DNA from 3 places in the Clostridium sp. DFI.1.208 genome. Region 1 is predicted to be linked to each of the others. Evidence: riboswitches for the same ligand, from Rfam matches in the RefSeq annotation. Region 1 holds a riboswitch; each other region holds the start of a gene.
What was found. A riboswitch is a leader RNA that binds a small molecule or an ion and turns the genes downstream of it on or off. The one in region 1 is predicted to bind thiamine pyrophosphate.
Positions count from the first base shown of each region.

Region 2: it holds a riboswitch for thiamine pyrophosphate, as region 1 does, so the genes downstream of both, NE665_RS18085 (ABC transporter permease) here and thiW (energy coupling factor transporter S component ThiW) in region 1, are expected to answer to the same signal.
Region 3: it holds a riboswitch for thiamine pyrophosphate, as region 1 does, so the genes downstream of both, NE665_RS06790 (HAD family hydrolase) here and thiW (energy coupling factor transporter S component ThiW) in region 1, are expected to answer to the same signal.

Region 1 is NZ_JANGCA010000014.1:24,781-27,048, reverse strand. It holds gene thiM (hydroxyethylthiazole kinase) at 1-540, opposite strand, end outside; gene thiW (energy coupling factor transporter S component ThiW) at 491-1,054, opposite strand; TPP riboswitch at 1,278-1,379, opposite strand; gene NE665_RS09145 (hypothetical protein) at 1,646-1,972, shown strand; gene NE665_RS09140 (GntR family transcriptional regulator) at 2,067-2,268, shown strand, end outside.
Region 2 is NZ_JANGCA010000044.1:7,180-9,447, reverse strand. It holds gene NE665_RS18090 (ABC transporter substrate-binding protein) at 1-559, opposite strand, end outside; gene NE665_RS18085 (ABC transporter permease) at 556-1,323, opposite strand; TPP riboswitch at 1,386-1,474, opposite strand; gene NE665_RS18080 (YbjQ family protein) at 1,530-1,841, opposite strand; gene NE665_RS18075 (hypothetical protein) at 1,822-2,040, opposite strand; gene tuf (elongation factor Tu) at 2,141-2,268, opposite strand, start outside.
Region 3 is NZ_JANGCA010000009.1:89,874-92,141, forward strand. It holds gene thiD (bifunctional hydroxymethylpyrimidine kinase/phosphomethylpyrimidine kinase) at 1-664, opposite strand, end outside; gene NE665_RS06790 (HAD family hydrolase) at 661-1,305, opposite strand; TPP riboswitch at 1,363-1,466, opposite strand; gene NE665_RS06795 (carboxypeptidase M32) at 1,778-2,268, shown strand, end outside.

The DNA.
Region 1 (2,268 bases):
CTTTCCATCTGTCAGGATATCCACTTCTCCACTGCATAAGACACAGCAGGCATGTCTGCGTGCAAGCTCAGCCAGCCACTTTGCACTCTTTGCAGGAGCTTCTCGATCACCATCACCGACATCAATTCCCAGGGCATGACTGTCACGGCCGCTGATTGCCTTCAGCTCAGAAAGATTTCCTTTTATGATAGAGAATCTTCCCTTCTGCAACAGCTCCTCTGCAAACGTTTTGCGTAGCTCACTGCATCCGACACCAACCAAATCAATGATTACCGGAATACCATTCTCATTTGCACAGTGAAGACTTTTCTTCATGGCAATCGAGCGGTTATCATCAAAATTGCCAAGGTTCAGTGCCAGTGCCTTACTGCATACGGTAATCTGTTCACATTCCATCGGATGCTGCGCCATGATTGGCTTCGCACCCAGTGCCAGTACAGCATTTGCACAGTCATTCATGCTGATCGGATTGGTGATGCAGTGAATTAGATTATGACTGTACTGCAGTTGTTTTCTCAGGCTCCAGAGCTTCTCGTACATTCCATTCTCCTCCCAGCTTTTTCTGCATCTTAAGCAGCATACCACTGTGCTGCATGGATGTCAGAAATACAAATGCTATACTGCCTCCGATGATGGTTCCCATAAAGAAGCTCGGTACATAAAACATCCAGGTCAGACCGTTTCTTCCCCACAGCAGCGCCATGACTGGATAGGACACGATTGCCCCGATGATTCCTGTACCAATGATTTCCCCCAGAACTGCTGCCCACAGCTGCCCTTTGCTGATTTTATAAAAGATTCCTGACAATGCTGCACCAAATACAGCTCCGGTTAATGCTAACGGTGGAATCCCCATAACCGCCATACGGATGACCCCAATCAGTACCGCACACAGAAACGAATACCAGGGTCCCATTAACACTGCCACTGTAATATTGATAAAGTGCGCCATCGGACACATACCCTCCACACGCAGGATTGGTGATATGACAACTCCTACGGCTACCATCATTGCCAGAAAGACATGGCGAAAAACACGATGTTCATTTTTCATTTCTACTTACCTCCTGTTTGCTTTCCTTTGGGATATAAACAGGAAGCACAAAGAAAACAGCTCTCCCGGTTGATATCCCAAGATCGGTCGAAGCCATACAGCTTCCTCTCAGCCTGTCTGGCAGGCTCCCTCGCTGAAGTTCTTTGTACGGTCGGAGCTCCCCTTCCGTATGCAGCAATAAAAAAGAGATACAGCAAACGCAGGCCATATCTCAATATGCAGTCACTCATATTGTACACATCCCTACGTCGGCATTATCCGAATCAGGTTATGGGTCGAAGCGAGCGCTTCCTCTCAGCCGTTTCCAGCTCCCCTTTTTTATTACATTAAAATGTTACCACGGTTCAAACGGAATTGCAATGCTGTTTTTTCTGAATGCCGAAGATAAAAAAACAGTCATGGATTTTCGGATGTTCTCAACAAAAAATGACCGTTTCCACCCTATGGGATACCGCTTGTCCCAGAATGCTTGCAATTTTGCTGCTATTCCGTATGATGAATGTACAGAGGTCAGTGTTTATACAGCTGTCCCGTTGTCCTATTCACTCTGATCTCTGCACACTGTTATGATAAGAAAGGGGGGAGGGCAGTATGCTGCAGGAAGGAATGGAAGATTATAAGCATATGATTGTATCAGAACAGCCTATTTTTCATGCATACATCGACATGCGTTCAAATACACAATATCATTTAAACGTATATGTTTCACCATGGTATAAAGCATACAATTATATTTTCTGGATTCAGAATACAGCAAAAGATAAAAGCAGAGTCTTTCGTACAGAGCATGTGACACTGGACACATTTCTTGCGAATTATGTTTCCAATGATAAAAATACACACGAGCATCTCATTCGCGAGTATATAACAGAATGGCTTTCATCCGGTGTTCTCAATGCTGAGGAAACTATCTTTTGAATGCATTTACAGTCTGCCTGTTAACAAAAAAACAGGCTTCTCTTGACTGCATAGTGTATTGCGGTTATAATACACTTGAAGAGAGGTGGATTGCATGAATCTACAACATATAACGTTTAATAAAAAAGAGCCGATGTATCCGCAGCTCAGTCGTTATATCAAAAAGCTGATTCTCGCCGATGAGCTGAAGCACTATGAAGAGCTTCCCAGTCGCCGTGAGCTTGCACTACAGCTCTCCATCAATCCAAACACGGTACAAAAAGCTTATAAACAGCTGGAGGATGAGGGAATCATAA
Region 2 (2,268 bases), on a different contig from region 1:
TATCAACGTTTTTACCTAATGCTGCAAAGCCGCTTCCATCAGCGCCAACCATCGTCAGCTTGGAGAAATCCGCCTTTGCGGCCTTCATCACCGCTTTGATGACTGCCTCCTCGCTCGGTGCCTGCCATCCGGCATAGACCTTACCCTCAAAATCCTTGGGAGACTTGATGTTTTCCTTTTTCAGGGATACAAAGCCGCTTGTATTATGCTGGATGATGGCTGCAATCGCCCGAATGGGCAGCGGCACCTCTGCTGTTCGCGCATAGGTGACATCCTCCTGATAGCTGACACCAAATTCCCCCTTGTTTGCCGCAACCAGCGTAGCGCTTGTCGCATCATCTCCCGGCTCTATGATATCCACATCCAAGCCTTCTTCCTTAAAATACCCCTTATCCTTCGCCACATAAAAGCCGGTATGGTTGGTATTCGGAAGATAATCCAGAATCAGCGTAACCTTCTTAGTCGTTTCCTTATCTTTTGATGCTTCCTTATTATCAGAGCATCCGCTCACCGCAACAGCCATCAGCATGGCCATCAGCATACAGCCTAATTTCTTCATGTCGTTTTCCCTCTTTTCTTTCTTGCATATGGAAACAGTACCGCCTCCAGCAACACCACCGCCCCGTGCAGCAGAAGACTCAGGACAATCACAACGACTACACAGGCAAACACCTTATCCAGCATATAGCCGTTTTTCACTCGAATCATGTAATACCCAAGGCCTGCGGAAGCGCTCAGCCACTCTCCAACGATAGCTCCGCCGATACAGTAGGTCGCAGCTACCTTCAAGCCGGAAAACAATGCAGTGGAGGCTGCCGGTATTTTCACATATGCATATATCTGCCATTTCTTCGCTCCGAAGCTTTTCAGCAAACTGATCTGATGCTCATCTACTTTCCCCAGCGCATCACAGAAGGCGATTGCCACCGGAAAAAAGCACATGAAGATGACCATTAGAATCTTCGGCGCCATACCAAAGCCCAGCCATATGGAAAACAGCGGTCCCAGCACCATGACCGGTACGGTCTGTGTGACAACCAGATGGGGAAATATGCTGTGCTTAAACAGCTGGGAAAGATCCATGCCGATAGCGATAACGATCGCGAGCAGTGTGGCAATCAATAAGCCGATGACAGCCTCCTGCAGCGTAACCAGCGAATGCATCCATAGTACATCACGATTTACAAACAGCGCCTGTATAATTTTTGAGGGCGCCGGCAGGATATACAAATCGATATCAAATACATGAACACAGCCTTCCCATACCGCCAGCACCAGAAGCAGTGTGAGAAGCGGCATGCCGAATCTTTTAAAACGCTTCATCCTATGTTTCTCCTTTCCATTAAAAAAACACCTCTGTGAGGCGTAAGTGAACCAATCTAATACTCAAGATAGATATGACTCCCTACGCTAGCATTAACTAGATCAGGTCATAAGGGACTGTCTCAGCCTTACGGCACCCCTGTCATGACAGTATCATTATACACGCATCGTGTAAAAAAGAAAAGAAAAAAGCAGACAAGCTGCTTTTACAGAAAGGTTACCGCTGTACCATAGGCAATGACCTCTGCGGCTCCCCCCATGATTGCACTGGACGCATAGCGAATATTCACAATAGCATCGGCACCAAGGGCCTCTGCTTCCTCCACCATACGCTTCGTTGCCAGTGCACGTGCCTCATTCATCATTTCATTGTATGCCTTCAGCTCACCACCAACCAGTGTCTTAAAGCCCTGCGAAATATCCTTACCGATATTCTTTGTCTGAATTGTACTTCCCTTTACAAGCCCCAGCATATTCAGTGTTTTTCCGGTAATGTAATCAGTATTTACTAAGATCATCTTCTTCTCCACTCCTTATCTCGTCAAGTCGTTCCTTGACAACATGTATCCACAGAAAAAGCAGTGCCAGCATAGGAACACCAAACAGGATTATGATAATCTTTGGTGCATCCAGAAAAAACAGAGAGCTGATCCAAATCATCATATAGCATGCGATGATGGCTCCAATTACGATGGGTGCCAGCATTTTTCTGTTCATACCGCCCACTCCCTTCTGTCATTACCTGTATTATACTACAAAAAAGTACAACATACAGAAAAAAGAGCACATTCGTGCTCTTTTCCGTGTTTTTTATAAATTACTCGATGATTTCTGTAACGTTACCGGAACCTACAGTACGTCCACCCTCACGGATAGAGAACTTTGTATTGTTTTCGATAGCGATTGGAGCAATCAGCTCAACGTTCATTTCAACGTTATCACCAG
Region 3 (2,268 bases), on a different contig from region 1:
CCATTGCCAGATTGCTGGCGATGGCACTGGATAATGTACAACCGGTTCCATGAGTATTTGGGTTATCGATTTTTTCACAGCAAAGCCAGTGAACATCTTCCTTATATACCAACAAATCATCGGCACGATTCATGGAATGCCCGCCCTTCATCAGAATATACCCGTCATAGTCCTGTGCAATTACAGCAGCGGCCCTTTGCATATCCCTGCGGTCATGTATCCGCATGCCACTCAAAACCTCTGCCTCCGGGATATTGGGGGTGATGATATCGGCAAGAGGAAGCAGCTTTGTTTTCAACAGCTCCAGCGCAGGCTCCTCCAACAGAGCGGAACCGCTGGTGCTGACCATAACCGGATCAACGACAATACGCTCGATTGCATACTGCTTCAGCTTTTCCACAATGACAGTGATCAGCTCCGGTCGGGAAACCATGCCGATTTTTACCGCATCCGGACGGATATCCGTGAAGACGCAGTCAAACTGTTCCTCTAAAAATTGCGGTGTTACATTCATGATGGAAGTTACACCGGTTGTATTCTGCGCCACCAGTGCTGTGAGAATACTCATTCCATATACCTCATGTGCCATAAAGGTTTTTAAATCAGCCTGTGCTCCGGCTCCTCCCGTAGGATCAGTTCCGGCAATCGTTAGAACCGTTTTCATATGCATTCTCCTTTCAAATCGTCCAGCGACAATAAGGCGGCATCCGCCAGTGTACAAATTTCATCCCATTGCTCCTTGCCGGCAGCATCATACACTGCGGTAACATGAAAGCCATGCGCTTTCAATGTCCGAATGGCATGCAGGGCATCCTCTACAAACATCGTTTCCGCCTTATCCGTATGCAGCATGGCAGGCATGAGCGCAAACAGACGTCCATCCTGCTTATCATAGGGCAGCTCCTCACAGCTTGCGACAAAATCCAGATACTCCAGCAGACCGTTTCGCTTCAGGGCCTCTTCTGCGCAAATCCGCTCACATGCCGTCAGAACACCCATCCGCATACCTGCTGCGTGCAATCTTTCCAGACAGGCCTTAGCGCCCTTCTTGGCAACAACCTCCTGCTTGTAGCGTCGCCGTATGATTGTATAAACCTCTGTACGCATCTGTGCCAGAGAATCCGGTATTGCATACCTCTCCTTCAGATAACGGATAGCCTCTGTCATCGTCATCAGCTGCAATGCTTCACTGAGATTATCAGCGGCTTTGATTCCCTTTGCCTGAAGATATACCACTGCCAGATCCTCCCATACCCACATGGAGTCCATCAGCGTGCCATCCAAATCAAATATGTAACCCTTCATATGCTGAACCTCCTTCCATGAATAATGAAAAAAGGGCTATGCCATGTATGCATAACCCGCGTTTTATGTGCAGTCCCTACGTTGGCATTATCCAAATCAGGTAATCGGTCGAAGTTCACAACTTCCTCTCAGCCTGTCTACAAGCTCCCTTATTTCCATGCACATCATATCATTTCCACATAGCTTCGTCAACAAGCATTCGTATCTTGTGACAAAGCTTTTTATGGATGCATGCTGGCTGGAAGTATATAAGCAGCGGACTGCATGATGAAATCCGGAAGCAGGACTTTTGTGAATGGCTTGCATTATCATATGTTTCCCCACACTTTTCGCATGGACATGAAAGTTTTAACGAAAGCGTTTATTTCTATAACAATCTTACTTTCTTTCACGCGATCACGCTTCATCTTTTTCTTAGGAACAGTTACGTTTCTTCTCCAGCTGTGATACAATACATAACAGAGGTGATAACATGGATTTAGAAGCTTTTTTTCATGAGTATAAAGAAAAAAAGAATGCCTATCAGATGGCACTGAGCACAATGTATTATGATCAGGCCACGATTGCACCAAAAAACGGCATTCCCTACCGCAACCGCATGTCGGCAATTTTATCGGGAGAAGCCTTCGATCAAATGGCGAATAAGGAAAGTATTGAGAAAATTGAAGAACTGGCAAAACAGGAGAATGTAAGTGCAGAACGCAAGAAAGAGCTGCAGCTGCTGTTGCGGGAGCTGAACGATCTGCGTGTGCTTCCAAGAGAGGTATACGTGGAGTACAGCAAAACCATTGCGGACAGTGAGGCCGCATGGCATGAGGCAAAGGAACAGGACGATTACCAGCTGTTTAAGCCGCATCTGATCAACGTCATAGAAAAGCAGAAGGAGGTTCTGTCCTATGTCACAGCGAAGAAAAGCGATTATGATTTTATGCTGGACAGCTATCAGATCAATACCGATATCGC